2 linked regions of the Azospirillum brasilense genome follow. The protein of the gene in region 1 interacts with the protein of each later gene in a pairwise test. Links are inferred from orthologs where the notes say so. Each region holds a gene or a part of one and is shown in the gene's direction. Other genes may lie near its edges.

Region 1 (15,345 bases):
ACGAATGGGTTGAATGCGGGCCGGATCATCCGATCAGGGTCGTCCACAATGCTGAAAATGGCGAGCCGACGCCCTATATCCTCATAAGAAACGGGCTCGAAGCGCGAATTCTCCGGCCGGTCTACTACGAATTGGTGGACCGGGCCGACACGCGCGGCCATGATGGTGAGGCTGAGGTGGGGGTATGGAGCAAGAAGGTCTTCTTCGCGCTGGGCAGGCTGCCTGGCGGGTGAGTCTCGATGAGGTCCGCAAGCGCTTTCCGGGAAGCGCCGCCGCCGGCCTGCGCCCGGCCAAGGTGCGCGGCGACCATGATCTGAATCCCGGTTTCGAGCCGTCGCAGGGCAAGCTGCGGGAGGCCGCCGTTCTGGTGCCGCTGGTCGACCGTCCGGAGGAGCTGACGGTCATTTTCACCCAGCGCACCGCCAACCTGACCGCCCACGCCGGGCAGATCAGCTTCCCCGGCGGGCGGATGGAGAGCGACGACCGCGACCCGGAGGACACCGCCCTGCGCGAGACCGAGGAGGAGATCGGGCTGGCGCGTGACCATATCGAGGTGCTGGGGCGGCTCGACACCTATGTGACGCGCACCGGCTTCCGGGTGACTCCGGTGGTCGGGCTGGTGCGCCCGCCCTTCCAGGTGACTCCCGACCCGACCGAGGTGGCGGAAGTGTTCGAGGTGCCGCTGGCCGCCATCCTCGACCCGACCAACCCGCAGCGCCACAGCCGCGAGTTCCAGGGCGCCCAGCGTTTTTTCTACGCCTTCCCGTACCAGCAGCGCTTCATCTGGGGAGCGACGGCGGGGATGCTGGTCAACCTCTGCGACGTCCTGCGCGCTGAAGGGCTGGGCTGCGACGGCCTGGGAACCGATCGCCTGGGCGACCAGCCCGCCGGCGGTCCATCGTAAGGCGGGCGGCGCGGTGCTGCGGATCTTCCTGACGGTCATCCTGCCGCTGTTCCTGCCCACGGTCGGCTATGCCCTCTATGTGCTGGTCGTCGAGCGCCGCCGCCGCGAGGCGGAGGAGGCGCACACCCCGGCCCCCTGGTGGGCGACGGCGCCCTGGCCTTGGCTGGTCTTCGCCGGGGTGGCGGCGATGGCGGTGACCTTGGGCTCCGTCGCCCTGACCAGCGGGGTGGCGCCGCACACGCCCTACACCCCGGCCCATGTCGAAGACGGGCGGGTGGTCGGCGGCGGGCCTTCCGGCAATTGAGCGTCTCTGGCAATTGAATGCCTTGCGGGCTAGCCTGCCGCCATGACCGTCAACGCCCGCATCGCTCCCCAGCCCTGGATGACCGCGCCCGAGACGCGCGCCGTGTTCGACGCCCTGGCCGCCGGAGGGGCGGACGCCCGCTTCGTCGGCGGCTGCGTGCGCGACGCGTGGCTGGGCCGCAAGGTCAAGGACATCGACATCGCCACCCACGCCCCGCCGGAGCGGGTGATGGACTTGCTGAAGGCCGCGGGCATCGGCGCCATCCCCACCGGGATCGAGCACGGCACCATCACCGCCGTGGTCGGGAAGGCCCATTACGAGATCACCACGCTGCGCCGCGACGTCGAGACCTTCGGGCGCCACGCCCGCGTCGAGTTCACCGACGACTGGCGGGAGGACGCGGCCCGGCGCGACCTGACCATGAACGCGCTGAGCTGCACGCTGGACGGCTGCGTCTATGACCCCTTCGGGGGATTGGCGGACATGGCCGCCGGGCGGGTGCGTTTCGTCGGCGACCCGCGCCAGCGCATCGAGGAGGACGTGCTGCGCCTGCTGCGCTTCTTCCGCTTCCACGCCCATTACGGGCGCGGCGCCCCGGACGCGGCGGCGCTGGCCGCCTGCGCGGAGATGGCCCCCCGCCTGCCCACCCTGTCCGGCGAGCGGGTTCGGGGCGAGCTGTCCCGCCTGTTGGCGGCGCCCGATCCGGCGTCGGCCTGGGAGTTGATGATCCGGCTCGGCGTGATGGCCCATCTGTTGCCGGAGGCGGTGCGCACCGCACGGTTGGACGGGCTGGTCCGGTTGGAGCACGATCTGGACGAGCCGCCCGACGCGGTGCGCCGCTTCGCCGCCGTGCTGGACACCGACCGGGCGGGGGCGCTGGCCGTGGCCCAGACTCTGCGCCTGTCCAACGCCGACCGCGACCGCCTCGCCGCCCTGACCGAGCCGCCGATGGCCGTGGCGCCCTCCGACGGTTGTGTGAAGCGGCGGCAGGCGCTCTACCGGCTGGGCGACGCCGAACTGTACCGCGACCTCGTGCTGGTGGCGGCGCTGGACGCCCCCGGACCGGTGGCGCTCGACGCGGTGAAGGCGGCGCTGGCGACCGCCGAGGATCTGCCGGCCCTGGTCCTTCCCATTGCCGGGCGCGACCTGCTGGCCATGGGGATGCCGCGCGGCCCGGCGGTGGGCGCGCTGCTGAAGCAGGTCGAGGCGTGGTGGATCGCCGAGGACTTCCGTCCGGGACGAGAGGCGTGTCTGGCGGAGGCGAGGCGGCGTCTCGGGTGAAGCGCCGTCGTTACGGCCACTTCACCTCGGGCGGCATGCTCATCAATATGGCCTCGGTGTTGCCGCCGGTCTTCAGGCCGAAGGTCGTCCCGCGGTCGTAGAGCAGGTTGAACTCGACGTAGCGGCCGCGGCGGATCAGCTGGTGCTCGCGCTGCTCGGGGGTCCAAGGGCGGTTCATGTGGCGGCGGACCAGGGCGGGGAAGACCTCCAGGAAGGCCAAGCCCACGTCGCGGGTGAAAGCGAAGTCGGCCTCCCAGTTCCCGGAATCCAGGTTGTCGTAGAAGATGCCGCCGACGCCGCGCGCCTCGCCCCGGTGCGGCAGGAAGAAGTAGCGGTCGCACCACTCCTTGTAACGCGCGTAGCAGGTCGGGTCGTGGCGGTCGCAGGCGCCGCGGAAGGCGGCGTGGAAGTCGGCGGTGTCCTGCTCGTCGGGCACCATCGGGGTCAGGTCGGCGCCGCCGCCGAACCAGCCGAGGCTGGTCACGATGTGGCGCGTGTTCATGTGGGTGGCCGGCACCAGGGGCGAGCGCATGTGCGCGACGAGGCTGATCCCCGATGCCCAGAACCGCCCGTCCTCCGCGGCGCCGGGGATGTTGGCGCGGAACTCCGGGCTGAAGGTGCCGTGCACCGTGGAGACGTTGACCCCCACCTTCTCGAACACGCGGCCGCGCATCACCGACATCACGCCGCCGCCGCCCTCGCCGCCGCCATGGTCGGGGCGCTGCCAGCCCTTGCGCTCGAAGCGGCCCGGCGGCAGGTCGGAATGGGTGCCGGTCAGCTCGTCCTCGATCCGTTCGAACTCGGCGCAGATGCGGTCGCGCAGCTCGGCGAACCAGGCGCTGGCCTGGGCCTGACGGGCGGCTCTGATGTCCATGGCGTCGGCGGGGGAGGTGGTCATGGGCGGGCGTCCGGCATCGGTCAGGGCGAGGGGAGGGGCGGGGGGCTCGGCAATGCGGCCGTCTGCCGCAGCGCCTCACCCAACACCATCGCGGCACTCAGCGCAACATTCAGCGACCGGGCGGGCGGCTTCAACGGAATGACCAGACGGGCGTCGGCGGCCTCGTGCACCTCGTCGGGCACCCCGGCGCTCTCGCGCCCGACCATGATCCGGTCGTCGGGCGCGAAAGCGAAATCGGTGTAGGGAACGGCGCCGCGGGTGGTCAGCAGGACCAGCCGCCCGGCCTGCGGCAACGCCCGGTAGGCGCCCCAGGAGCTGTGCCGGACCAGGGCAAGCTGGTCGATGTAGTCCATGCCGGCCCGCCGCAGCTTGCGGTCGTCCAGAACGAAGCCGCAGGGCTCGATCAGGTCCAGCGCTACCCCGAGTCCCGCCGCCAGACGCATCAGAGTCCCGGCGTTCTGGGGAATGTCCGGTTCGAAGAGAACGAGGCGCATGAAATTCCCTTTTGGTTCAGCGAAGTCTAATGGTGCACCGCAAAGCGCGACAAGTTGTCCCGATGACAAAACCTTTTCAAGGCGTTGCCGCGACTGTATACCGCACCCCGGATACCCGGGACATACAACCCCGGTCGACGCGGCGCGCACCCACCCACCCAGTGAGCGGACATGCCCGTCAAGTCGTGATAAACACTGGTCCACGTGTCATAGGGCGCTTCGGCGCGCCGCGTATGCCTTGAGGAGATTAACGCTTATGGCTCAGACCACGCATCCGCCCGGGACGGGTGGCCACGCGGCCTCCGGCGGCGAGGGGGCTTCCCGCCGTGATTTTCTCTACCTCGCCACCGGTGCCGTGGGTGCCATTGGTGTCGCGTCGGCCGTCTGGCCGTTCATCGACAGCATGAACCCGGCCGCCGACACCCTCGCGCTGGCTTCGATCGACGTGGATCTGGCCCCGGTCCAGGAAGGCCAGGCGATCACCGTCACCTGGCGCGGCAAGCCGGTCTTCGTCCGCCACCGCACGGCGAAGGAGATCGAGGAAGCCCGCACCGTCAACCTCGGCGAGTTGCGCGACCCGGCCGCCGACGACGCCCGCGTCAAGAAGCCGGAATGGCTGATCGTCGTCGGCATCTGTACGCACTTGGGCTGCGTGCCGCTGGGCCAGAAGCCGACCGATCCGCGCGGCGACTATGACGGCTGGTTCTGCCCGTGCCACGGCTCGCACTACGACACCGCAGGGCGCATCCGCAAGGGTCCCGCCCCGGCCAACCTCGTCGTTCCGCAGTACGCTTTCACGAGCGACACCGCGGTCCGGCTCGGCTAAGCGGCCCTTAAGGTTCTGGAGACCCCAAGATGGCTCAGGCTCACGCCCCCCAGTTCAAGAATCCCGTCGTGAAGTGGATCGACAGCCGCCTGCCGATCTTCACGATGCTGGACCATGAGTACAACCAGTATCCGATGCCCCGGAACGTCAACTATCTGTGGGCGTTCGGTGCCATCGCCGGCATCATGCTGGTCATCATGATCGCCACCGGCCTCGTGCTGGCGATGCAGTATGCGGCCAACACGCACATCGCCTTCGAGTCGGTGGAGCGCATCATGCGCGACGTCAACTACGGCTGGCTGCTGCGCTACGTCCACGCCAACGGCGCGTCGATGTTCTTCATCGCCGTCTACATCCACATGTTCCGCGGTCTCTACTACGGCTCCTACAAGGCGCCGCGCGAGATCCTGTGGATCCTCGGCGTGCTGATCCTGCTGGCCATGATGGCGACCGCCTTCATGGGCTACGTGCTGCCGTGGGGCCAGATGAGCTTCTGGGGCGCCACCGTCATCACGAACCTGTTCTCGGCCTTCCCGCTGGTCGGCGACCCGATCGTGACCTGGCTGTGGGGCGGCTTCTCGGTCGACAACCCGACGCTGAACCGCTTCTTCGCGCTGCACTTCCTGCTGCCGTTCGTGCTGCTGGGCCTGGTGATCCTCCACACCGCCGCCCTGCACGTCTCCGGCTCCAACAACCCGCTGGGCATCGACGCCAAGGGCCCGCAGGACACCGTGCCGTTCAACCCGTACGTCACGATCAAGGACGGCTTCGCGGTCGTCGTGTTCCTGATCTTCTACGCGGCCTTCGTCTTCTTCGCCCCGAACTACCTCGGCCACCCGGACAACTACATCCCGGCCAACCCGCTGGTCACCCCGGCGCACATCGTTCCGGAATGGTACTTCCTGCCGTTCTACGCGATCCTGCGCGCGATCCCGGACAAGCTGGGCGGCGTGCTCGCCATGTTCGGCGCCATCGCGGTGCTGGCGGCCCTGCCGTGGCTCGACACCTCCAAGGTGCGCAGCTGCAAGTTCCGTCCGATCTACCGCCAGTTCTTCTGGATCCTGGCCATCGACGCCCTGGTCCTGGGCTACGCCGGCGCGATGCCCGCGGAAGGCGTGTGGCTGCTGGTCGCCCGCATCGGCACGGCCTACTACTTCTTCCACTTCCTGATCCTGCTGCCGCTGCTGGGCAAGCTGGAGCGTCCGCTGCCGCTTCCCGCCAGCATCTGCGAACCGGTTCTGAAGGGCGGTGGCCGTGTTGCCGCCGGCGCCCACGCCAAGCCCATGGAGAAGGCATAATGCGCTCTCTGAAGTCTGCCATCCTCTCCGCGGCCGTCGCCCTGGGTCTGGCCGGCGCCGCGCAGGCGTCGGAAGCGGTGCACATTCCCAAGCAGGAGTGGTCGCACAGCGGCGTGTTCGGCACCATCGACAAGGCCTCGGCGCAGCGCGGCTTCCAGATCTACAAGGAAGTCTGCTCGACCTGCCACTCGGCCAAGCTGGTCCCGATCCGCACCCTCGCCGGCATCGGCTTCAGCGAGGACGAGCTGAAGGCGATCGCCGCCGGCTATGAGGTCCAGGCCGGTCCGAACGACGCGGGCGAGATGTTCATGCGTCCGGGCATCCCGGCCGACCGCTTCCCGTCGCCGTTCCCCAACGACAACGCCGCCCGCGCCGCCAACAACGGCGCCCTGCCGCCGGACCTGTCGCTGATGGCGAAGGCCCGCGTCGGCGGCGAGGACTATCTCTACGCCTTCCTGACCGGCTTCGAGGAGAACCCGCCGGAAGGCGTGACCCTGATGCCGGGCATGAACTACAACAAGTACTTCCCGGGCCATCAGGTGGGCATGCCCAACATCCTGATGCCGGACGGGGTGACCTACGCCGACGGCACCCCGGCGACGGTGCAGCAGCAGGCCCACGACATCAGCACCTTCCTGACCTTCATCGCCGAGCCGCACATGGACGCGCGCAAGCAGATGGGCGTGAAGGTGATCCTGTTCCTGATCGTGCTGGCCGGCCTGATGTACGCCACCAAGCGCAAGCTGTGGAGCACCCTGCACTGAGCCGCGTCCCGGCCCGGTGTGGATGATTAAGACTGGACAGGGCGCCTTCGGGCGCCCTGTTCTTTTTTTGGCCGAGGTTCTTTTAACGACGACCCATGTCCAGGCGAAGGTGGTGCAGATGACCGACAGGCTGATCGACGAGATCGTGGATTTCTGGTTCGACGAGGCGATGAAGCCCTACTGGTTCCGCCAGTCCGACAGTTTCGACCGGACGGTGCGCGACACGCTGCTTCCCCATCACGAAGCGGCGGCGGCGGGCCTCTACGATCACTGGCTGGAGGATGTGGACGGCTGCCTGGCGCTCTGCGTCCTGCTGGACCAGGTGCCGCGCAACGTCTTCCGCGGTTCGCCGCGGGCCTTCGCGACCGACGGCAAGGCGCTGGCGGTGGCCCGCCATGTGGTGGAGCAGGGCTACGACCTGGAATGCACCGAGGATGAGCGGATCTTCCTCTATCTGCCGTTCGAGCATCAGGAGGACATGGACTGCCAGGAGCTGTCCTGCACCCTGTTCCGGGAACGGGTCAGCGATCCGGAAGTCGTGGATTACGCGGAGCGCCACCGCGCGGTCATCGCGCGCTTCGGCCGCTTCCCCCACCGCAACGCCGTCCTCGGCCGCGAGACGACGCCGGAGGAGGCGGAGTTCCTCAAGGAGCCGGGCTCGTCCTTCTGACGGTCTCACCCTCCGAAGACCCGGGTTCCAGCCAGCGCCTCAGGGCCGCCAGAAGCTCGGGGCGGCGGACCGGCTTGGGCACGTAATCGTTCATCCCGGCGAACACGCAGCGGTCGCGGTCCTCGGCGAAGCCGTGGGCGGTGACCGCGATGATCGGAACCGCGGCGCGCGGGCCGGTCATCGCCCGGATCGCCAGGGTCGCGGCGATCCCGTCCACCTCGGGCATGGCGACGTCCATCAGCACGGCGTCGTAGGGAGCCTCCGCCGTGGCGACGGAGGCGACGGCCTCCGCTCCGCCGTCCGCGGTGTCGACCGTGAAGCCGACCTTGCGCATCAGCGCCGCGGTCAGCAGACGGTTGGTCGGGCTGTCGTCCACCACCAGCAGACGCCCGCCGCGGGCCATCGCCCAGGCGATCAGCCGGTCCTCCTCGCGCGACAGCGGTGTGCTCACGCCCTCCGGCCCGGCGCGTGGCACGGGCTCGGCCTGGGACGTGTCTTGCGGCTGTCGGTGCAGAATGATGTGGTTCACGACGAGCCTTTGGCATTTTGCAAATCAATTTGCGCCGAACCGCCGCAGACTCCCGGTTTCCCGAGGGGGTAGGATGGCTGGCCTGCCCGTGCTAAGCAAAGGATGGGCCAGTTGGTTTCGAGATCGAACTTTTCCCGTCCCCCACAATGGGAGTGCGGCGGGAATGCCAGCGTGGAAAGGCCAGCGTGGAGGGGAACGATGGGACTGGTTGATCGGCTGTGGGTCGCCTTCGCGGCCCTGAACGGCGCCGTCGCGGTGGGAGCCGGGGCCTATGCCAGCCACGGGTTGGCCGGCGATCCGCGCGGGCAGGAGCTGTTCCGGCTGGCCGGGCAATACCAGATGTGGCACGCGCTGGCCCTGGTCGCCCTGGTCGCGCTGCTGCGCACCGCCGACGGCCCTGCGCGTCTGGCGCTGCGCCTGTCAGGGTGGCTGTTCGTGGCGGGAATCCTGCTTTTCAGCGGCACGCTCTACGCGACCGCGACCAGCGGCCCGCTGCCCTTCGCCATGACGGCCCCCACGGGCGGCAGCGCCTTCATCCTGGGCTGGCTGGTCCTGGCCCTGGCGGTTCTTCTGTTCGGGCGGCGCTTCTTCGGACGGGCCTGAAACCGGACAGGACCGCGTCAGGCCGGGGCGCTGCTGGTTTCCTCGGCGGAGGTGGGGGACCCCTCGTCCTTCTTGCGGGCGACGGGCGCGCAGAACAGCTCATGGAGAGTCGCCATGATGGTTTGCGCCTCGTGCCCGTTCAGCGAGTAATAAATGTTCTGGGCGGCGCGCCGCGTCCGCACCAGCTTGTCGCGGCGCAGGCGGGCCAGATGCTGGGACAGCGCCGACTGGCTGAGGTCGACCAACTCCTCCAGTTCGCCGACCGATTTCTCGCCCTCGGTCAGGTAGCACAGGATGAGCAGGCGGCGCTCGTTGCTCATGGCCTTGAGCAGCGTGCTGGCCCGCCGTGCGTTGCTCTGCAAATCGGCAATGTTCATGAAACGACCGTTTCTGTCGGCGCCAAGCAACAGCGAACCGTTGCGCCCAATCCCTGCGCCGCAGCACCGCCGTTTATCGTTCGTGTTCAATCATATGGAAGAGTGTACTGCGCTGTCTACCCGTGGATGTCCCGTAGTCGAAAGAATGTTCCCCGTTTCGCGAAAGCACCGTTCAATGGGGCAGCACCGTTCAACGGGTTGATGGCGCGCGGGCCGCCGTTCTAGACTCGCCGCCTCGAATCGTTGCGGCGGTGACCGAAGGAGTTCAAGGAACGATGGCCGACCAGACGCTCGACGCCAAGGGGCTGCAATGCCCGCTGCCGGTGCTGCGCGCGCGCAAGGTGCTGAAGACGGTGCCGCCCGGATCGACGCTGACCGTCGAGGCGACCGACCCCGGCGCGCCCAAGGATTTCGCCGCCTTCTGCGAGGCCACCGGCAACCGGCTGGCCTCCAGCGTCGAGGAGGGCGGCGTCTACCGCTTCGTGATCGAGCGTTGCGCCTGACCGCGCCGAAGGGCGGGATGGCTTGCACGTCCTCCGCGCAAAAGGGGTGCCGGCGGCGGTTGGGGGATGTGACGATAAGCCCCGCAATCATCCTGTACTTTCATTAGCGATCCAGGAAGAATGGACGCAGGGAAATGCCTCGAACACGAACGAAAAAGACAGAAAAGCATGTTCACCACCCTGTTCACCCACGCCGCCTGCCTGGACCACGACACAGGGCTGGGCCATCCGGAGTGCGCCGACCGGCTTCGTGCGGTGCTGGCGTCGCTTGAGACCGAAGAATTCTATATGCTCGAACGGCAGGAGGCGCCGCTCGCCACCCTCGAACAGCTCTCCCGCGCGCACCCGCGGGAGCATGTCGAGCGCATCCTGGCCCTGGTGCCGGAGCAGGAGCACGCGGGCATCGACGCCGACACGGTGATGTCCCCCGGTTCAGGCGAGGCCGCGCTGCGCGCCGCCGGCGCGGTGGTCGCGGCGGTGGACGCGGTGGCGTCGGGCCATTCGCGCAACGCCTTCTGCGCCGTGCGCCCGCCGGGGCACCATGCCGAGCATGACAAGGCCATGGGCTTCTGCCTGTTCAACAACGCCGCGGTCGGCGCCTACCACGCGCGGGCGGCGCATGGGCTGCAGCGGGTTGCCGTGATGGATTTCGACGTGCACCACGGCAACGGAACGCAGGACATCTTCCAGCGCGACCCCGACATGCTCTATTGCTCGACCCACCAGTCGCCGCTCTATCCCGGCACGGGCGACGCGGGTGAGAAGGGCGAGTACGGCAACTGCGTCAACGCGCCGCTCGCCGCCATGTCCGGCTCGCCGGAATTCCGCCACGCGATGACCCACATCATCCTGCCGGCCATCGACCATTTCAAACCGGACCTGCTGATCATCTCCGCCGGGTTCGACGCCCATTCGCGCGACCCGCTGGCCGGGCTTCACCTGACCGACGACGACTTCGCCTGGGCCACCCGCAAGCTGGGCGATCTGGCCCGCACCCATTGCGGCGCCCGCATCGTGTCGGTGCTGGAAGGCGGATACAATCTGCGCGCCCTCGCCTCCGCCACCGCGGCGCATGTGCGCGAATTGATGTACTGCTGAGCTTTCCGAATTCTTCCGGCCGATTCTTCCGGCTAGGCCCGTGGTGGGAGCGTGATACGCCCGCCGCGGGCCTTGCGCATTTGGGGGCTGAGCCATAATTTCGGTTTTCGGTCCCATCGCGGGCACCCCATCGTATGGATCATTGGCCGGATGGATCATGGCTGACCTCGCTAACATTCCCCCCGACATCGCCGCCCTCAGCTTCGAGGACGCGCTGGCCGAGCTTGAGCGCATCGTGCGCCAGCTCGAGGACGGGCGCGGCAAGCTCGACGACGCAATCTCCTCCTACGAGCGCGGCACCGCGCTGAAGCGGCATTGCGAGGCGAAGCTGCGCGAGGCCCAGGCCAAGATCGACCGCATCACCGTTGCCGCCGACGGCACCCTCGGCACCGAACCCGCCCGGATCGACTGACGTGCAGACCGACCTCAAGACAGCCATGGCCGACATGGCCGCCGATGTGGAGCGTGCGATCCTGCACCTCCTGCCGACCACCGATCTCCCCGAATCGCGTGTGCTGGAGGCGATGCGCTACGGCTGCCTGAACGGCGGTAAGCGGCTGCGTCCCTTCCTGGTTTGCCAGTCGGCGGCGCTGTTCGGCGTCAATCCGGACTGCGCGCTGCGGGTGGCCGTGGCGGTGGAGTTCGTCCACAGCTACTCGCTGGTCCACGATGACCTGCCGGCGATGGACGACAGCGACCTGCGCCGCGGCAAGCCGACCGTGCACCACAAGTTCGACGAGGCGACCGCGATCCTGGCCGGCGACGGGCTGCTGACCTACGCCTTCGAGGTGCTGGCCGACCCGGCGACCCACGAGGACCCCAACGTGCGCTGCCAGCTCGTGGCGGCGCTCGCCAAGGCGGCCGGACCGCACGGCATGGTCGGCGGCCAGATGCTCGACCTGATCGCCGAGCATGAGAGCTTCGACCTCGGCACCACGACGCGGCTCCAGCGCATGAAGACCGGCGACATGATCGCCTTCTCCTGCGAGGCCGGCGGCATCCTGGGCAAGGCCCCGCCGCCGCAGCGCCTCGCGCTGCGCGCCTACGCCCACGACCTCGGGCTGGCCTTCCAGATCGTCGACGACCTGCTGGATGTGGAGGGCACGGAGGCGGAGACCGGCAAGTCGGTCGGGCGCGACGCCGAGGCCGGAAAGGCGACCTTCGTGTCCATCCTCGGGCGGGACCGCGCCCGCTCGCAGGCCGCCATGCTGGCCGTCCAGGCCAAGGCGCACCTGGAGATCTTCGACGGGCGCGCCGATATCCTCAAAGCGGTCGCCGACTTCGTCGTCGCGCGGCGGACCTGAACGGAGGACGTTTCCAACGTGACCCCCAACGACAAGACGCCGCTTCTCGACCTCGTCCGCACCCCCGCCGACCTGCGCGCGCTCAAGCCCGAGCAGCTCAGGCAGGTGGCCGACGAGCTGCGGACGGAGACCATCAGCGCGGTGTCGGTGACCGGCGGTCATCTGGGCGCCGGGCTGGGGGTGGTCGAACTGACCGTCGCCCTGCATTACGTGTTCCAGACCCCGGCCGACCGGCTGATCTGGGACGTCGGGCACCAGTGCTACCCGCACAAGATCCTGACCGGGCGCCGCGACCGCATCCGCACGCTGCGCACCGGCGGCGGCCTGTCGGGTTTCACCAACCGGTCGGAGAGCGAATACGACCCGTTCGGCGCCGGTCACAGCTCCACCTCGATCTCCGCCGGGCTGGGCATGGCGGTGGCGCGTGACCAGCTGGGCCGCGACAACCATGTGGTCGCCGTGATCGGCGACGGCGCGATGAGCGCCGGCATGGCCTATGAGGCGATGAACAACGCCGGCTCGGCGAACAGCAAGCTGATCGTCATCCTCAACGACAACGACATGTCCATCGCCCCGCCGGTCGGCGCGATGAGCGCGTACCTGTCGCGGCTGATTTCCTCCAAGCCCTACCTCAGCCTGCGCCATCTGGCCAAGGACATCGCGGAGCAGTTGCCGCGGCCGCTGCGCACGGCGGCGCGGCGGGCGGAGGAGTACGCCCGCGGCATGGTCACCGGCGGCACGCTGTTCGAGGAGATGGGCTTCTACTACATCGGCCCGATCGACGGGCACAATCTGGACCACCTGCTGCCGGTCCTGCAGAACGTCCGCGACGCCGAGGACGACAAGCCCGTCCTGATCCACGTCGTCACCAAGAAGGGCAAGGGCTACGGCCCCGCCGAGGCGTCGGCCGACAAGCTGCACGCGGTCGCCAAGTTCGACGTCGTCACCGGCGCCCAGTCCAAGCCCAAGTCCAACGCCCCGACCTACACCCGCGTCTTCGCCAACGCCCTGATCGCCGAGGCCGAGCGCGACTCCCGCGTTCTCGGCATCACCGCGGCCATGCCCTCGGGCACCGGGCTCGACCTGTTCGGCCAGCGCTTCCCCGACCGCTGCTTCGACGTCGGCATCGCCGAGCAGCACGCCGTGACCTTCGCCGCCGGGTTGGCGACGGAGGGCTTCAAGCCCTTCTGCGCGATCTATTCGACCTTCCTGCAGCGCGCCTATGACCAGGTGGTGCATGACGTGGTGCTGCAGCGCCTGCCGGTGCGTTTCGCGCTCGACCGCGCCGGTCTGGTCGGGGCGGACGGGGCGACCCACGCCGGGGCCTTCGACGTCGCCTATCTCGGCTGTCTGCCCGACATCGTGCTGATGGCGGCGGCGGACGAGCTGGAGCTGATGCACATGGTGGCGACCAGCGCTGCCATCGACGACCGCGCCTCGGCGCTGCGCTACCCGCGCGGCGAGGGGGTGGGGCTGGAGCTGCCGGAGCGCGGCGAGGTGCTGCCCATCGGCAAGGGCCGCATCCTTCAGGAAGGCACCAAGGTGGCGATCCTCAGCTACGGCACGCGTCTGGCCGAGGCGCGCAAGGCGGCGGCGGAGCTGGGCGCGCGCGGGCTGTCGACGACGGTGGCCGACGCGCGCTTCGCCAAGCCTCTGGACGAGGAGCTGGTGCGCCGTCTGGCGCTGGAGCATGAGGTGCTGATCACCATCGAGGAGGGTTCGGTCGGCGGCTTCGGCAGCTTCGTGCTGCAGCATCTGGCGATGGCCGGGCTGTTGGACGGCGGGTTGAAGATCCGTCCGATGGTCCTGCCCGACCGCTTCCTCGACCATGACAGCCCGGCCAAGCAGTATGAGGAGGCCGGTCTCGCCGCCCGCCACATCGTCGCCACCGCCTTGCAGGCGCTGGGGATCGAGGCGGCGGCGGTGCGGGCCTGACGGCGGAAGAAAGCGTCGCCGTCCGGTGTTGTCTCCGGCCCTGGACGAAGGAGCTAATGCCATTAGCCTAAGGTCAGGCAGGGCGCTTTCGCTGGTGCGGCTGGGACTGCTGTCTTACAATTCGCAAACAATAGATAATTAACGTATCCGGCGGGACTGGGTGTTGTCGAACATGCCTCAGGTGTTTGCAGCGGATGCTGGGCGCGCATCCGACGAAAACGGTGCTTCGGCTCAGGACGGTCCGGGGATGTTCCGGTCCATCGTTGAGTCGTCATCGATGCCCACCGCCGTGATCGACGGTGCGTCCTTTCGTTGTCTTTACGCCAACGCCACCATGCGCGCCCTCGGTCTGGAATCGGGGCATTTGCTGGCGGACCGGTTCCCGGAAGCCACCGCCGAGCGCATCGCCGGGGTGCTGGGCAGCGGCGAGGGTGTCCGTCTGCGGATCACCGGGCCGGACGAGGTGTCCTGGAGCCTGGATCTGTCCGCCCTGGACGGCGGGCCGTCGCTGCTGGTCACCCTGCGCCCCGCCGAATCCGAGTCGACCGAGACCGCCCATCACCACGCGCGGGAGGTCAGCCACAGGGTCAAGAACACCCTTCAGCTGGTCTCCAGCCTGCTCACGCTCCAGACCCTGTCGGCCAAGGACCCGGACATGCGCCGCGCCTTCCAGGAGGCGTGCAGCCGCATCGGCACGGTGACCCAGGCCCACCAGCGCGTCCACGCCGCCACCCGCGGCAGCCTTGTCGATTTCGGGGCTTATCTGAGCGACGCCTGCCGGGAGATGGAAAGCCACTTCGCGGTGGGCGGGCCGGAACGGCGCATCGCCGTGACGGTGGAACAGGCGATGCTGCCGGTGGATTCGGTGATTCCTCTGGCCCTCATCGTCAACGAACTGGTCGGCAACGCCACCAGATACGCCTACGTGGCGGGCAGCCCGGGGGACATCGAGGTCAGCCTCCTTCCGCGCGAGGAGGGTGGGCGGCGCCTGACCGTCGCCGATCATGGGCGCGGCCTGCCGCCGGGGTTCGAGGTCGCTCGGGCCGACTCGCTGGGCATGAAGGTGGCGCGGGCCTTCGCCGGTCAATTGAAGGGAAAGCTGCGCGCAGAGGTGAACAGTCCCGGCACGCGCTTCGTTCTCGACCTTCCTTTCTGATGTTCCGTCGCCGGTGACGCGTCATCGCCCCTTGCCGAACGCGGCGTCCTGGGCCATGCATCCACCCTCGTCGATGGGGGAGGTTTGAGATGGCGCGGGTGCGTGCGGATGTGGCGCTGGTGGAGCGCGGGCTGGCCGAAAGCCGGGCCAAGGCGCAGGCGCTGATCCTGGCCGGGCTGGTCTATTCCGACACCAAGCGCATCGACAAGGCCGGCGATGCGATCGCCGAGGACGCTCCCTTGTCGGTGAAGGGGCAGGACCATCCCTGGGTGTCGCGCGGCGGGCTGAAGCTGGTGAAGGGGCTCGACGTCTTCGGCGTCGATCCCACCGGCCTGACCGCCGTCGATGTCGGCGCTTCGACCGGCGGATTCACCGACGTGCTGCTGACCCGCGGCGCCGCC
Region 2 (15,338 bases), on another replicon or contig:
TCGTAGAAGCCGCGGTCGATGGTGACGATGGCGTCCGGCTGCCAAGCCAGGACCTGCTCCATCGAGACGTTGACCAACCCGCCGTTGCCGAGGTTTTCCGCCGCGACGTTGCGCACCCCGGCGACGTCCAGCGCCTCGACGTTGATCGAGCCGCGGATGCCGGTCTGCAGCCCGCGCGGGCCGCGCGCCATATAGACCTTCAGCCGCTTGCCCTCCGGCACGTCGTCGAAGCGGCGGCGCACGTCGTTCAGCGTCCGCTCGGCGTAGCGGGCCAGCTCCTCCCCCCGCTCCGCCACGCCCATCAGCGCACCGAGCGTGCGGAAGGTGCGCGCGGAGTCGGCGAGATGCCCGTCGATCAGCAGGGTCGGTACCCGCGTCTGCTCCTGCACCCGGTCGGCCAGCGAGACGAAGGTCGGGGCGGTGCTGCCGACATCGACGACGACGTCCGGCTTCGCAGCGACCACGGTTTCCAGGTTGACGGTGTTGCCGCGCCCGGTCAGCCGCCCCAGTTCCGGCAGATCGGCGTAGCGGTCGGGGAGGAAGGGCCGCTCCGGCGGGCTGATCGCCCGCGTCCAGCCCAGCAGTTTCTCGGGCGCCAGCATGTAGACGACGACGGAGGCCGGAGGCCCGGCGGGGAACACGCGCTCCACCCGGTCCGGCACGGTGACGCGGCGCCCCGAGGAGTCGGTGACCATCCGCTCCGCCGCCGCCGGCCCGGCCAGCAGGGCGAGCAGCAGCCCGGCCCCCGCGCCCGCCATCCATCCGTGTCTGCCCGCCATGCCGATCCTGCTTCTTCCGTAGCCGCCCCTCCAAAGCATGGGGTCTGAGCCCGCCACCGTCCATACGACAATCGCCTTTGAATCCCCTCTCCCGTCCCGGGAGAGGGAAGGGGCCCGCGCAAAGCGCGGGAAGGGTGAGGGTCCCGGCAATCGGCAAGCGCCTTGATCCTCGGCTGTACCCTCACCCGCCCGCTTCGCGGGCACCCTCTCCCGAGGCGGGAGAGGGATATTGCCTAGGGACAAGCGCGCCAAGCCGCCCGCGAAGGTCACGCTTTGGCCACGGGCGGCTTCCCCATCCGAACGGATAGGGTGCCGCGGTCCGTCCACAAAACCCGTGCCGCTCCATGACCGCGTCTCCGCTCCGCCGCGTTGCCCTCGCCACCGCCGCCCTGCTCGCGCTGTCCGGCTGCGCCGGGTTCGGTTCGGCGGTCACGGGAGTGACCACGGCGGGCGTGGCGGCGACGGTCGGTTCGGCCACCGGCAACCCGGTGCTGGGCATCATCGCCGGCGCCGGGGCCAGCTACGGCATCGACCAGGGCGTGAAATACGCGGAGCGGCGGATCACCGACAACGTCCACAACGCCGTCGCCCGCGCCGCCGGTCCGCTCGCCGTCGGGCAGGCGGCGACCTGGACGGTGGAGGAGAAGCTGCCGCTGAGCGGCAAGACCGGCACGGTGCAGGTGGCCCGCGGCTTCGGCGAGGCGATCCCCTGCAAGGACGTGGTCTTCACGCTCGACGACGCGCCCGACTTCAACGTCACCACCATCTGCCGGGCCAAGGACGGCCAGTGGCGCTGGGCGCTGGCCGAACCCGCCACCCGGCGCTGGGGCAGCCTGCAATAGCGCCCGGTCCATGCGGCGTACGCATGCGTTCGGCCATGTACGCACGGCCCGCGTTGGGGTAAAGCTCCGCGGGCGTCTGCGTCACGGGAGTCCGCGCATGTTCACGGCCAAAATCCTTCTTCTCGGCTCGGGCGAACTCGGGAAGGAGTTCGTCATCGCCGCCAAGCGTCTCGACTGCGAGGTCATCGCCTGCGACAGCTACGCCAACGCCCCAGCGATGCAGGTCGCCGACGCGGCGGAGGTCTTCTCCATGCTCGACGCGGACGCCCTGCGCGCGGCCATCGCCAAGCACACGCCGGACTTCATCGTGCCGGAGGTCGAGGCCATCCGCACCGAGGTGCTGCACGAGTTCGAGGACGCCGGGCTGACCGTCGTCCCCTCCGCCCGCGCCGCCACCATGACGATGAACCGCGACCGCATCCGCGAGGTCGCCGCGGTGGAGCTGGGCCTGCGCACCTCAAAGTACCGCTACGCCGAAAGCCTGGAGGAGGTGATCGCCGGGGCGGAGCACACCGGCCTGCCCTGCGTCATCAAGCCGGTCATGTCCTCCTCCGGAAAGGGGCAGAGCACCGTCCGGACCGCCGACGAGCTTGAGGCCGCCTGGACCTACGCCGTCGCCAACATGCGCGGCGACCGCCGGAAGGTCATCGTCGAGGAGTTCGTGCCCTTCGAGTACGAGATCACCCTGCTGACCGTCCGCACCCGCGAGGGCATCCTGTTCTGCGAGCCGATCGGCCACCGGCAGGAGCGCGGCGACTATCAGGAATCCTGGCAGCCGGTGCCAATGCCCGCGGCGCTGCTGGACGACGCCAAGGACATGGCGGCGAAGGTCGTGGACAATCTCGGCGGCTACGGCATCTTCGGCGTCGAGTTCTTCGTCACCAAGGACGAGGTCGTCTTCTCCGAGCTATCGCCGCGCCCGCACGACACCGGCATGGTGACCCTGCTGTCGCAGAACCTGTCGGAGTTCGACCTGCACGCGCGCGCCATCCTGGGCCTGCCGATCCCGGCGATCCATGTCCGCGGCCCGGCCGCCTCCGCCGTCATCCTGGCCGACCGCGAGGCCGAGCGCTTCGCCATCGAGGGTCTGGCCGACGCCATGCGCGTGGGCAGCCCGGAGCATGACGTGGACGTCCGCCTGTTCGGCAAGCCGACGACCCGCAAGAACCGCCGCATGGGCGTGGCGCTCGCCGCCGGCACCGACACCGACGACGCGCGCGAGCGCGCGCTGAAGGCCGCTTCGGCGGTCAGCATCCGCTACGAGTGATGTTGCGGAGCCGGGCGCGACCGTCGATCTCCGACGGCGCGACCCGGCTGCGAACCGCCTCTCAGCGCAGAGCCGCGCCGATCATCGGATAGAGAACGTAGATCCCGAAGAGCGCCACCCACAGCAGGGTGAGGAGAACCCGGAATCCCGCCCGCCATCCGCCGTCCGCACGGCGAAGGTCCAGATACTGGGTGAGAATCCGGTCGGCCTTGAGGTTGGCCGCGGCGAGGACGAGTCCGACCCCGAGCGGGCCGAGACCGCCGGTTCCATGCCCGGCCCACATCGAGACGGCGGTGAGCAGCATCAGCACCATCCAGGTGCGTGTCAGGATCGCCATCGCCTCACCTCAGCAGATAGACGATGGGGTAGAGCAGCACCCAGATCAGGTCCACCATGTGCCAGAAGGCGGCCCCGGTCTCCAGGTTCTCCAGGCTGTCCCACCACGTGACGATGCCCAGGATGACGATCCCCGCGGCGACGTGCATCGCGTGGAAGCCGGTCAGCAGATAATAGAGCTGGAAGAAGCTGTTGGTCTCCAGCGTGAGGCCCCGGCCGATCTTGTCGCCGTATTCGACCGCCTTGATGGCGAGGAACAGGCCGCCGAGGGCCATCGCGCCGAGCATCGCCACCCTGTGGGAGCGGCCCGAGCCCCGGCGCCGCACGGCGACGGCGACCAGCCAGCCGCTTGTCACCAGGACCATGGTGTTCACGCCGCCGAGCAGACGGTCCAACTGCCCCTGCGACGCGTCGAAGGTCGCCGGGTCGAGGGCGCGCGCCACCGCGAAGCCGATGAACATCGCCCCGAAGGCCGCCAGCTCCCCCAGGATGAGAATCCACATCATGGGGTTGCCGGGCAGGCTGGAGAGGGGTCCCCAATCGGCGGCCTCCCCGTCCGCAGCTTCCTCCGCAGCGACCACCGTCGTCGGCGCGGCCGTTTCCGTCATGTCCGCTGTCCTTCCGGAAGTGATGACCGGAAGGGACCATGACGCGGGCCAGTGGCGCCGTCTTTGCCCGGGGGCAAACTCGCGGCGGGTTGCCGATCAGCTGGCGCTGATCATTTGGCGCCGGTCACTGATAGCCGCCCTTTTCCGCGCGCTCCCGCGCGGCGTCCTCCTGGGCTTTGGTCATTTCGTCCTTGGTCGCCGCCGGCTGGTCCTCGGGCTTGCCCGCCGCGCGGTCGTTCTCGGCTTGCGGTTGGGAGTCGGTGTTGCGGTTGTCGCCCATCGCGTCATCCTCCGGCATGAGGCGGACCGCTGCGGCCCGCCGTAAGCCTCACCAACACCCCCAGGCACCGGTCGTCTCGCCCCGCTCACGGGATCAGGCGACGATGCCGGCGTCGTGCAGGCGGCCGATCTCGGCGGACGGCAGGCCGAGCAGGTCGGCCAGCACCGCGTCGGTGTCCTGCCCCAGCACGGGCGCCGGCCGGTGGTCGGTGCGCTCACCCAGGCCGGGGAAGCCGAGGGGCGAGCCGGGGACCAGCAGCGGCCCGACCTCCGGCTGCTCGACCTCGCGGAACAGCGGGTTGGCGGTGGAGCAGCGCGCGTCCTCCGCCACCAGCTGGCCGAAATCCCGGTACGGCCCCCACAGCACCCCCGCCCCGGCAAAGGCGCTCTCGACCTCGGACAGGGTGCGGGCGGCGAACCAGGGGGCGAGCACGGCGGAGATGGCGTCGCGCGCCACGAAGCGCCCGCCCTCGTCGTTCATGTCCACGTCCATCAGCGGGCCGATCATCGCCAGCCGCTCGGTCAGCCCGGTCGCCTTGCCCAGCGCCTTCCACTGACGGTTGGAGATGGCGACGACCATCGCCCGCCGGCCGTCGGCGGTGGCGAAGTCGCGCCCATAGGCGCCGTAGAGATCGTTGCCCATCGGCGGCCGCACGGCGCCGTTCACCCGGACGTCGGCGAGGTAGCCAAGGTTGCCGACCGTTGCCAGCATCACATCGGCCAGCGCCACCGTCACCTCCTGCCCGCGCCCGGTGCGGCGGCGGTGCCGCTCCGCCGCCAGCAGGCCGGTGGCCAGATAGAGGCCGGCGGCGACGTCCCAGGCCGGCAGCACATGGTTCACCGGCTCGCCGCCGCGGCCGGTCGCCATCGGGAAGCCGCTGGCGCAGTTGACGGTGTAATCGACCGCCGCCGACCCGTCCGGGTTGCCGGTCAGCCGCAGCATGATCAGGTCGTCGCGCTTGGCCGACAGCGCCTCGTAGCCCATCCAGCCGCTGGCCGGCAGGTTGGTCAGCAGGAAGCCCGCGTTCTCGCCCGAGGCGGTGATGATCGCCTGGGCGATCTCCCGCCCCTCTGGCCGGTCGAGCGCCAGCGTCACCGACCGTTTCGCCTTGTTCAGCGCGGTCCAGTAGAGGCTGGTGCCGTTCGGCGCCACCGGCCAGCGCCGGTAGTCGATGTTGCCGCCGATGGGGTCGATGCGGATCACCTCCGCGCCCAGCTGGGCCAGCGTCATGCCGCCCAGCGGGGCGGCGATGAAGGCCGACACCTCGACGACGCGCAGATCGGAGAGAAGCGAGGACATGGGAGTCTCGATCCAGATGGAAACAACGTGGTGGACGGGTGCCCCCACCCCGACCCTCCCCCGCTTCGCAGGGGAGGGGACCATTCTCCCTCCCCTGCGAGAGCGGGGGAGGGTCGGGGTGGGGGCTAACGGACGACGCGCCTTACACGCAGCGCCCGCCGTCGATCTCCAGCACCACGCCGGTCAGGAAAGCCGCCTCGTCCGACGCGAGGTAGAGGGCGGCGTTGGCGACGTCGGTCGGCTGGCCCAGGCGGCCCAGCGGCACGATGCCCATCATGCGCGCCCGCTTCTCCGGCGTGTCGCCGCCCATAAAGGTGGCAAGCAGCGGCGTCTCGGTGGCGACCGGGGCGAGCGCGCAGACGCGGATGTTGTCGGGCGCCAACTCCAGCGCCAGCGACTTGGTGATGTTGTGCACGGCACCCTTGGTCGCGTTGTACCAGACCAGGCCCGGACGCGGCCGCAGGCCGGCGGTGGAGCCGAGATTCAGGATCACGCCGGACTTCTGCGCCCGCATGGTCGCGACGACCGCCTTGGAATAGAGGTAGATCGACTTGACGTTCAGCGCGAAGACGCGGTCGAACTCCTCCTCCGTCACGTTCTCGAAGGGGCCGTTGGCGTGGGTGGAGCCGGCGTTGTTGACCAGGATGTCCAGCCGCCCGAACTTCTCGACGGTGGCGGCGATGGTCATCTCGACATCGGCCATGCGGGTCACGTTGGCGGCGATGCCGATGGCGGACTCGCCCAGCCGTTCCGCGACCGCCTTGGCGGCATCGCCGTTGATGTCCACGACCGCCACGCGGCCGCCCTCGCGCACGAAGGTCTCGGCCATCGCGAGGCCCAGCCCCTGCGCCGCACCGGTGATCAGGGCGACCTTGCCGTCCAGACGCTTCGTCATTCTTGTTTCCTCCCCAAGGGATTATGTGGTGTTGGGGAGGCTATCCGCGCCGCACCGGCCGTGCTATGGACCATCCGTCATAGCTGCTATCAGCCCGCACAGCCGTGTTGCGCGACAGCGCATCAGGGGGCGCTGTTCTCTCCGGCGCTGCCGGGGGCGACGACCTTGCCCTTCAGCACGCCGTTGGCGACGCATTTCGCCACCTCGGCGTGGATCAGCCGCAGCAGGGCGCGCGTCGCCTTCGACACCGGCTGGTGCAGCGGCGTCGCGGTGACGAGCATGGCGTGCATGTCCTTCGAGCTGATTTCGCGGGCGATCAGCCGGCCCTGGCGCACCTCGCGGTGGACGGCGCCGAAGGGCAGGATGGTCGAGCCCATGCCCTCCTCCACCAGCTGCTTGATGGCGGTGACGGAATCGATCTCCATGTCGACCTGGAGGTCGATGTCGGCCCGCCGCACCGCCGCGTCGACCACCCGGCGCAGGCCATTCTCCAGCCCCGGCAGGACGAAGCGCAGGCCGCCCAGAGTCTCCACCTCGACCGGCCCGTCGTCGTCGGCCACCGCGTCCTTGGCGGGCTGGACGAGCAGCAGATTCTCGACGAGCAGCGGCGAGGACAGCATGCTGCGCCCGCGCCGGGCGTCGTAGAGCACGGCGAGGTCGAGCCGCCCGCCCTCGACCCACTCCAGCAGCGTGCCGCTGAACACCTCGTGGATGCGCAGCGTGGCGTCGGGGTAGTTCTCGTGGAAGCGGCGGGCCAGCGGCGCCCCCAGCGTGGCGCAGATCGACGGGGGGAGGCCCAGAGTGACCGACCCGGTCAGCCGTTCCGACTGGTCCTGGATCTCCTCCTTGATCTCCGACAGCGCGCCCAGCAGATGGCGCACCACGTCGTAGAGCTTGCGCCCCTGCTGGGTCAGCGAGACGCCGCGGCCATGGCGGTAGAACAGGCTGGTGCGCAGCTCGTGCTCCAGCTTCTGGACCTGCCGGCTGAGCGCCGGCTGGGTGATGCCAAGCTTGACCGACGCCTTGGAAAAGCTGCCAAGGTCGGCCACCTGAACAAAGTAGCGCAGTTCCAGAAGTTCCATCGCGGGACAGGTCTCGTCGTTCGGCCTCCGGGTCGGATAGCGAATACGCCGGTATGACACAAGCGGAGTCCTGACAGGTCAGTCCTGCCCGGCCCTCCGCCGTGTCTCGCGATCAATTGCGCCGGGTGAGCAGACCACGCGCCACAACCTGGGCCTGGATTTCCGCCGCCCCTTCGAAAATATTCAGAATACGGGCGTCGCACAGCACACGGCTGATCGGATACTCGACCGCGTAGCCGTTGCCGCCGTGGATCTGCACCGCGTTGTCGGCGTTCGACCAGGCGACGCGCGCCGCCAGCAGCTTGGCCATGCCGGCCTCGATGTCGCACCGGCGGTCGCTGTCCTTCTCCCGCGCGGCAAAATAGGTGAGCTGGCGGGCAATCATCGTCTCCACGGCCATCCAGGCGATCTTGCCGGCCACCCGCGGGAAGGCGGCGAGCGGGCGGCCGAACTGGAGGCGCTCCTGGGCGTAGCGCAGACCAAGCTCCATCGCGTTCTGCGCCACGCCGACGGCGCGGGCGGCGGTCTGCACGCGGGCGGATTCGAAGGTCGCCATCAGCTGCTTGAAGCCCTGGCCCTCGACGCCGCCCAGCAGGTTTTCGCGCGGCACCGCGAAGCCGTCGAAGCCGATCTCGTACTCCTTCATGCCCCGATAGCCGAGAACCGGGATCTCGCCGCCGCTCATGCCCTCGGCTGGGAAGGGGTCGGCCTCGGTGCCGCGCGGCTTCTCGGCCAGCAGCATCGACAGGCCGCGGTAGCCGGGGGCGTCCGGATCGGTGCGCACCAGCAGGGTCATCAGGTCGGAGCGGCTGCCGTGGGTGATCCAGGTCTTCGCCCCGGTGACGCGGTAGGTGTCGCCGTCCAGCACGGCGCGGGTGCGCAGACTGCCCAGGTCGGAGCCGGTGTTGGGCTCGGTGAAGACGGCGGTCGGCAGGATCTCGCCGGACGCGAGGCGCGGCAGCCAGCGCGCCCGCTGCTCGGCGGTGCCGCCCAGGCGGATCAGCTCGGCGGCGATCTCCGCGCGGGTGCCCAGCGAGCCGACGCCGATGTAGCCGCGCGACAGCTCCTCCGTCACCACGCACATGGCGAGCTTGCCCATGCCGAGCCCGCCGTCTTCCTCCGGCACGGTCAGGCCGAAGACGCCCATCTCGGCCATCTGTTCGACGACCGGCATCGGGATCAGCTCGTCCTTCAGGTGCCACTCGTGGGCGTGCGGCTCCACCACGTCGGCGACGAAGCGGCGGAACTGCTCACGCACCATGTCGAGCGCCTCGTCCTCCAGCGCCGCCTCGCCGAAGCCGCCGCCGTGCAGCGCGTCGGCCAGCAGCTCGGCGATGCGCAGCCGCAGGGTGGAGGCGTTGCCGGCGGCGATCAGCCGATGCACCGCGCCGGTGCGGAAGGCCGCCCGCTCCGCGTCGTCCAGCCCGAAATCGGCGGGGCGGACGATCTCGCCCTGGCTCATCGCCAGACCGCCGTCAAGCTGGGCCAGATACTCGCCGAAGGCAGCCTGGAGCATGCAGGCCTCCAGCTCGCCCAGCCGGCCGGCGCGGTCCAGCCGCTCCGCCCAGCCCTGCATCTGGCGCAGCGCCTCGGCGTAGGTCGCCACCCAGGCGAAGCCGTGCGCCGCCACCTGATGGCGGTCGAGCGCCGCCGCATCGACGCGCCCGTCCGGCGCCACCAGCGCGGCGACGCCGCGCTCGGCGGCCTCGGCCAGCCGCGCCACCGCGTCGAGCGCCGCCGCCGTGGTGGACAGCAGGTCGGGCAGCGGAACCGGGCCGTTGGAGGTTGGGGTGGACGACATGGCGCGTTTCCTCGGTTCTTGTTGTTCGGTTCAGTCCATACATCCGGCCCTCTCCCCTCCGAGGAGAGGGATTCCAGGGCCGGGGCGTCAGTCCGCCGCGATCGTCTCGCGGGGCGGGAGGGACGCGGCGATCCCGGCGAAGGCCTGCTCAACGAGCCGGCGCTGGTCGGCCTCGTGGTCGCCGTGGAAGCTGCCGGCGGGGGACGCCGCCTCGTCGCGGGCCACGCAGGCGACGCGCGGTTCGGCGCAGCCGGCGGCGGCGCGCAACGCCTCCAGACGGCGGTCCAGATAGGTCCAGGCGCCGAGATTGCACGGCTCCTCCTGCACCCAGACGCAGGACGCGCCCGGCCAGCGGCGGAACAGCGCCGACAGCGCGGCGTCGGGCAGAGGATACAGCATTTCCAGCCGGACCACCGCCACACCGTCGGCACCGGTTTCCGGCCCGCGCTCGGCCCGCTCGCGCTCCAGCTCGTAGGCCAGCTTGCCGCTGCACAGCAGGATGCGCTCGACCCGCGCCCCGGCGGTGGCGATCACCGGCTGGAAGGCGGTGCCCGGCGCGAGTTCGGCCAGCGTCGACACGGCGGCGGGCAGGCGCAGCAGCGTCTTCGGGCTCAGCACCACCAGCGGCTTGCGGTCGCGGCGCAGCATCTGCCGGCGCAGCAGGTGGAAGTAGTTGGCCGGGGTGGAAGGATGGGCGACGCGGATGTTGTCGCGCGCCGCCATCTGCAGGAAGCGCTCCGGCCGGGCGGAGGAGTGTTCCGGCCCCTGCCCTTCCAGCCCATGCGGCAGCAGGATGACGAGGCCGGAGGGCTGGCGCCATTTGTCCTCGGCGCTGACGATGAACTGGTCGATCATGATCTGCGCGCCGTTGGCGAAATCGCCGAACTGCGCCTCCCAGATCACCAGCGCGTCGGGCCGCTCCAAGCTGTAACCGTACTCGAAGCCGAGAACGGCGTATTCCGACAGCGGGCTGTTGACCACGTCGAACCGCGCCTGCTCCATCCCCAGATGGTTCAGGCTGACATGGCGGCGCCCCGTGACGGTGTCGGTCAGCGCGAAATGGCGGTGCGAGAAGGCGCCTCGCACCACGTCCTGGCCGGTCAGCCGCACCGGCGTCCCCTCGGCCAGCAGCGTGGCGAAGGCCAGCGCCTCGCCGGTCGCCCAGTCCAGCGGCTCCTCGGCGCGGCGGCGGATGACGCGCTCCACCTTGCGGTCCACGGCAAGCCCGTCGGGAATGGCGGCCAGCGCCGCCAGCAGCCCGCGCAGCCGGTCGTCGGCGATGCCGGTGTCCGGTTCGGCGGGAAGCGTGCCGGCCGGGGCGAAGGGCGCCCAGCGCCCGCCGGGGAAGCCGTCGTGGTTCGGCCGGTGGTCGGAGGCCGCGGCCAGCGCCTCCTGGAAGCGGGTCTTGTGCCCGGCGGCCAGCGCCTCCGCCTCCTCGGGGCCGACCAGCCCGTCGGCGGCCAGCCGCTGCGCGTAGAGGGCGCGGGCCGGCGGGTGGGCGTCGATCGCCTTGTAGTCGAGCGGTTGGGTGAAGCGCGGCTCGTCGATCTCGTTGTGGCCGTTGCGGCGGTAGCCGACGAGGTCGATCACCGCGTCGCGCCCGTGCGCCTGCCGGAAGGCCACGGCGAGGTCGGCGGCGCGCAGCGCGGCGTCGGGATCATCGGCGTTGACGTGCAGGATGGGGCTGTCCACCGCCTTCCACAGGCCGGTGCAGTGGAGCGAGGTCCGCGCCTCCTCCCGCTCGGTGGTGAAGCCGATCTGGTTGTTGACGATGACGTGGATGGTGCCGGCCACGGTGAAGCCTGGAACGCCGGACAGTTGCAGCGCCTCCGTCACGCTGCCCTGGCCGATCACGCTGGCGTCGGTGTGCAGCAGCACGCAGAGCACCCGCTTGGCGTCGCCGCCCTGCGACCGTTCCAGGTCCTGGCGCGCCCGCGCGCGGCCGAGCGTGACCGGGTTGATCGCCTCCAGGTGCGACGGGTTGGGCGACAGGGTCAGGGCCAGCGACCGCTCGCCGAAGGACAGGGTGCTCTCCACCCCCATGTGATAGGGCACGTCGGCGGGAACCGGCGGGTCGGCCAGGAAGGGGTGCATGCCCTTGATGCCGGCGAACAGCTCGACCAGCGGCTTGCCCAGCGCGTTGGCCATCAGGCTGAGCCGGCCGCGGTGCATGGTCCCGACCTGCACCTCGGTGACGCCCGCCGCCGCCGCCGCCGCGAGGATGCGGTCGAGCAGCGGGATCAGCGTCTCCATGCCCTCCGCCCCGAAGCGCTTCTTGGTCGGGTAGCGGACGCCAAGCAACCGCTCGAACTCCTCCGCCGCGGTCAGCAGCGCCAGCGCGCGGCGGCGCGCCTCGGCGGGCGGAGCGGTCTCCGCCCCCTCATAGGCGTCGCGCAGCCAGGAGCGCAGAGCCGGATCGTCGATGTGCGCGGTCTCCAGCGTCAGCGTGCCCTGGTAGAGCCGGCGCAGGCGCGCGGTCTGGGCGTCCTCGGACGCGGAAGATTCGAGGGGCGCAGAGCGGCCCAGCGGGTCGAGCGCGGCGGCGGCGTGGCCGCGCTGGCGGATCTCCTCCTGCCGCAGCGGAACCGTCGGATCGCCGGCCGGACCACCTGACGGTGCTCCGGCGGGAACGGCGCCCAGCTCGTCCAGGATCTGGAAGACGGCGCGCCAGCTCACGTCCACCGACGCGGGGTCCTCGCGGAAGCGTTCCTGCAACGCTTCGAGATAGGCGGCTCCGGCGGCGTTGAGCGGAGAGGACAGCCTAGACATGGCGCACACCGTTCATGCGATTGAACATCCGTCGGTTTGATGGCGGTCGGAGACCAGTTGCCCCCAGCTTATCGACCCATCGCGCGGTGCGGAGCGCATGGCGTGCCTGTAGCAGATATTCATTGCGGGCATAGCAAACCGTCCGCGCCCGCACCGGTTGGGGCGGGCCGCCGCGGGTTTCGGGTGAAACCGTTCGTACCGCTGATGGCTTGCCGCGCTTATGGCTGATATGCCGGCAAAACGCATTCCGCTGTCCGGCCGCCTGATCCACTGTCAGGGTCACCACACCCTCCCCGGCCACCCACCGGGGACCAAGCGTCCTCGGACCAGCATCGCGTCGTCCGGGCAACAAAAATCTCGGCCACAAAAATCTCGGGAGGAATATCCACATGAAGCGCCGTCAATTCTTCAAGGGTGCCGCCGTCGTTGCCGGCGCCTCCACCCTCGCCGCCCCGGCCATCGCCCAGTCGGAGCCGACGATCCGCTGGCGCTGCGTGTCCAGCTTCCCGAAGAACATCGAGGTTCTCTACGGCAGCGCCGAGGTGATGGCGAAGAACATCGCCGAGGCCACGGACGGCAAGTTCCAGATCCAGGTCTTCGCCGCCGGCGAACTGGTGCCGGCGCTGCAGGCGCTCGACGCCGCCAGCAACGACACGGTGGAGATGGCCCACACCGCGTCCTACTACTATGTGGGCAAGGACCCGAGCTTCGCGTTCGGCTGCTGCCTGCCCTTCGGCCTGAACACCCGCCAGCAGAACGCCTGGTTCTACCACGGCGAGGGCGGCAAGCTGCTGGAGGAGTTCTACGCCGGCCACAACCTGAAGGCGCTCGCCGGCGGCAACACCGGCTCCCAGATGGGCGGCTGGTTCCGCAAGGAGATCAAGAATGCGGAAGACCTCAAGGGGCTGAAGTTCCGCATCTCCGGCCTCGGCGGCCAGATCCTGTCCAAGCTGGGCGTCGTGCCGCAGCAGGTCAGCGGCGGCGACATCTACCCGGCGCTGGAGCGCGGCACCATCGACGCCGCCGAGTTCAATGGCCCCTACGACGACGAGAAGCTCGGCCTCTACAAGATCGCGCCGAACTATTATTACCCGGGCTGGTGGGACGGCACCTCGCTCCAGCACTTCTTCATCAACACGAACCGCTGGAACAGCCTGCCCAAACATTACCAGGCGGCGCTGACCTCGGCGGCGGCGCTGGCCAACGTCGACAGCGTGGCGCGCTACGACGTGCTGAACCCGGCGGCGCTGAAGCGCGTGGTGGAGAAGGGCGCCAAGCTGCGCGCCTTCCCGCAGGACGTGCTGCAGGCCAGCCACAAGGCGGCCATGGAGCTTTACGACGAGCTGTCGGACAAGAACCCGACCTTCAAGAAGTTCTACGAGAGCTACCGCCGCTTCCAGACGGATTCGAACCTGTGGAACCAGGCGTCGGAATACGCCTACGACAGCGCCGTCCTCCGCCTCGCCCGGCGCTGATCCGGCACGTCCTCAACCATGACCGGGGAGCGGGGCCGCCGCTCTCCGGCCGTGGCATCGTCGCGTTTCGCGCGACCGGCTTTTTCGGGAGGGCCTGCCCACCATGCCGAGCCCCAACGCTTCCCCCTTCATGACGGCCCTGGTCGGGGCCTGCCGGCTGGTCGACGCGGTCACCGCGCGGCTGGGCAAGGCGATATCCTGGCTGATCGTGCTGGCGATCCTGGTGTCGGCCGTCAACGCGGTCGTCCGCAAGATGTTCGACGTCAGCTCGAATTCCTGGCTCGAACTGCAATGGGTGCTGTTCGCCGCCGTGTTCCTGCTGTGCTCCCCCTGGACGCTGAAGGAGGACGAGCACATTCGCATCGACATCGTGAACGCGCAGCTCGGCAAGCGCGCCCGCGACACCATCGACCTGTTCGGCCATCTGACCTTCCTGCTGCCCTTCAGCTTCGTGATGCTGGTCACCTCCTGGCCCTTCGCCATCGCCTCCTACATGATCGAGGAGCAGTCGATGAACGCCGGCGGCCTGCCGCAATGGCCGGCGAAGATGCTGATTCCGCTGGGATTCACCGTGCTGTTCATCCAGGGCCTGTCCGAGCTGGCCAAGCGCGCCGCGATCATGTCCGGCCATCTGGAGGACGACCAGCAGCGGGCCGGCGGCCATCAGGCGGCGGCCGAGGCCGAGGCGGAACGGCTGCTGGCGGCCGAACGCGAGCGCACCACCCACCCCGACACCCTTCCCAGCCGGTGACCGCGCGATGAGCACGACCTCCCCCACCCCTTCGCCGCGCGCCGTCCGGCTGTCCGTCATCTCCCTGGTGCTGCTGGCGGTGGTTGCCGTGGCGCTCTACGTGCTGCCGGTGCCCGGCGCCGCGGCGCTGGCCGAACAGGACGGCTGGCGCGGCTGGTTCGGCCACAACATGGCGCCGATCATGTTCGCCACGCTGGTCGGCATGCTGCTGCTCGGCTATCCGGTGGCCTTCGCGCTGGCCGCCAACGGGCTGCTGTTCGGCCTGATCGGCATCGAGATCGGGCTGTTCCGCCCCGACCTGTTCCAGGCGCTGCCCGAGCGCGTCTACGGCACGATGAACAACGACGTGCTGCTGGCCGTGCCCTTCTTCACCTTCATGGGTCTGGTGCTGGAGCGGTCCGGCATGGCCGAGGATCTGCTCGACACCATCGGGCAGCTCTTCGGCTCGATCCGCGGCGGTCTGGCCTACGCCGTCATCTTCGTCGGCGCGCTGCTCGCCGCGACGACCGGCGTTGTGGCCGCCTCGGTGATCTCGATGGGCCTGATCTCGTTGCCGATCATGCTGCGCTACGGCTACGACCGCCGTCTGGCGTCGGGCGTCATCGCGGCGTCGGGCACGCTGGCCCAGATCATCCCGCCGTCGCTGGTGCTGATCGTCATGGCCGACCAGCTCGGCCGCTCGGTCGGCGACATGTACGAGGCCGCCTTCGTCCCCGGCCTGCTGCTCGCCGGCCTCTACGCCCTCTACGTCTTCGTCGTCTCGATGATCTGGCCCAAGGCCGCCCCCGGCCTGCCGCCGGAGGCCATCGCCCACCGCGAGCCGAACGGCGCGCGCGGCGTCTGGCAGCTCGGCCTGCTGGCCCTGTTCTCGGGCACGGTCGCCACCTGGGTGATGGGCCGCACCGACGTGAAGTCGGGCGCCGACTACGTCGTGCTGCTGCTCTCGGTGGCGGTGCTGGTCGCCTTCCTGGCAGCCGCCTTCAACCGCGGCTTCGGCGCGCAGCGCCTCGTCCTGCAGACCGTCGCCACGGCGGCGCTTACCGCGGCGGCGGCGTGGCTGACGGTCAACGAGTGGACCACCCTGGCCCTGATCGGCGATTCCATCGCGGCGGGCGCGCTCTACGCCCTAACGGTGGCGGTGGTGGAGCGGGCGA

What was found.
Region 2: the proteins of D3869_RS18020 (region 1) and purT interact in binary tests that used the Escherichia coli proteins (3 or more experiments, as listed by UniProt). The link is inferred for Azospirillum brasilense from one-to-one orthologs.

What each region holds. Positions count from the first base shown.
Region 1 is NZ_CP032346.1:865,480-880,824, reverse strand. The notes cover bases 9,954-12,919. They hold D3869_RS18020 (polyprenyl synthetase family protein), read left to right. Parts: upstream 9,954-10,986; coding sequence 10,987-11,853; downstream 11,854-12,919. Other genes in these bases: dxs (1-deoxy-D-xylulose-5-phosphate synthase), read left to right, coding at 11,872-12,919; D3869_RS18025 (exodeoxyribonuclease VII small subunit), read left to right, coding at 10,707-10,961; D3869_RS18030 (histone deacetylase family protein), read left to right, coding at 9,954-10,549. Outside these bases: D3869_RS18105 (DUF1285 domain-containing protein), read left to right, coding at 1-233; D3869_RS18100 (CoA pyrophosphatase), read left to right, coding at 230-904; D3869_RS18095 (DUF6111 family protein), read left to right, coding at 918-1,208; D3869_RS18090 (CCA tRNA nucleotidyltransferase), read left to right, coding at 1,251-2,489; hemF (oxygen-dependent coproporphyrinogen oxidase), read right to left, coding at 2,500-3,387; D3869_RS18080 (tRNA (cytidine(34)-2'-O)-methyltransferase), read right to left, coding at 3,408-3,881; petA (ubiquinol-cytochrome c reductase iron-sulfur subunit), read left to right, coding at 4,138-4,707; D3869_RS18070 (cytochrome b), read left to right, coding at 4,737-6,005; D3869_RS18065 (cytochrome c1), read left to right, coding at 6,005-6,769; D3869_RS18060 (DUF924 family protein), read left to right, coding at 6,888-7,439; D3869_RS18055 (response regulator), read right to left, coding at 7,414-7,890; D3869_RS18050 (DUF423 domain-containing protein), read left to right, coding at 8,167-8,571; D3869_RS18045 (ArsR/SmtB family transcription factor), read right to left, coding at 8,589-8,948; D3869_RS18035 (sulfurtransferase TusA family protein), read left to right, coding at 9,224-9,451; more of D3869_RS18030, read left to right, coding at 9,620-9,953; more of dxs, read left to right, coding at 12,920-13,788; and 2 more genes.
Region 2 is NZ_CP032348.1:609,189-624,526, forward strand. Bases 845-3,803 are described here. They hold purT (formate-dependent phosphoribosylglycinamide formyltransferase), read left to right. Parts: upstream 845-1,718; coding sequence 1,719-2,888; downstream 2,889-3,803. Other genes in these bases: D3869_RS28755 (hypothetical protein), read left to right, coding at 1,124-1,621; D3869_RS28765 (cytochrome C oxidase subunit IV family protein), read right to left, coding at 2,950-3,225; D3869_RS28770 (cytochrome c oxidase subunit 3), read right to left, coding at 3,230-3,803. Also shown: D3869_RS28750 (iron ABC transporter substrate-binding protein), read right to left, coding at 1-779; more of D3869_RS28770, read right to left, coding at 3,804-3,832; D3869_RS33310 (hypothetical protein), read right to left, coding at 3,957-4,112; D3869_RS28775 (CoA transferase), read right to left, coding at 4,206-5,411; D3869_RS28780 (glucose 1-dehydrogenase), read right to left, coding at 5,554-6,306; D3869_RS28785 (LysR family transcriptional regulator), read right to left, coding at 6,429-7,388; D3869_RS28790 (acyl-CoA dehydrogenase family protein), read right to left, coding at 7,501-9,189; D3869_RS28795 (2-oxoglutarate dehydrogenase E1 component), read right to left, coding at 9,277-11,958; D3869_RS28800 (TRAP transporter substrate-binding protein), read left to right, coding at 12,348-13,433; D3869_RS28805 (TRAP transporter small permease subunit), read left to right, coding at 13,564-14,184; D3869_RS28810 (TRAP transporter large permease), read left to right, coding at 14,354-15,338. UniProt on the Escherichia coli protein: Involved in the de novo purine biosynthesis. Catalyzes the transfer of formate to 5-phospho-ribosyl-glycinamide (GAR), producing 5-phospho-ribosyl-N-formylglycinamide (FGAR). Formate is provided by PurU via hydrolysis of 10-formyl-tetrahydrofolate.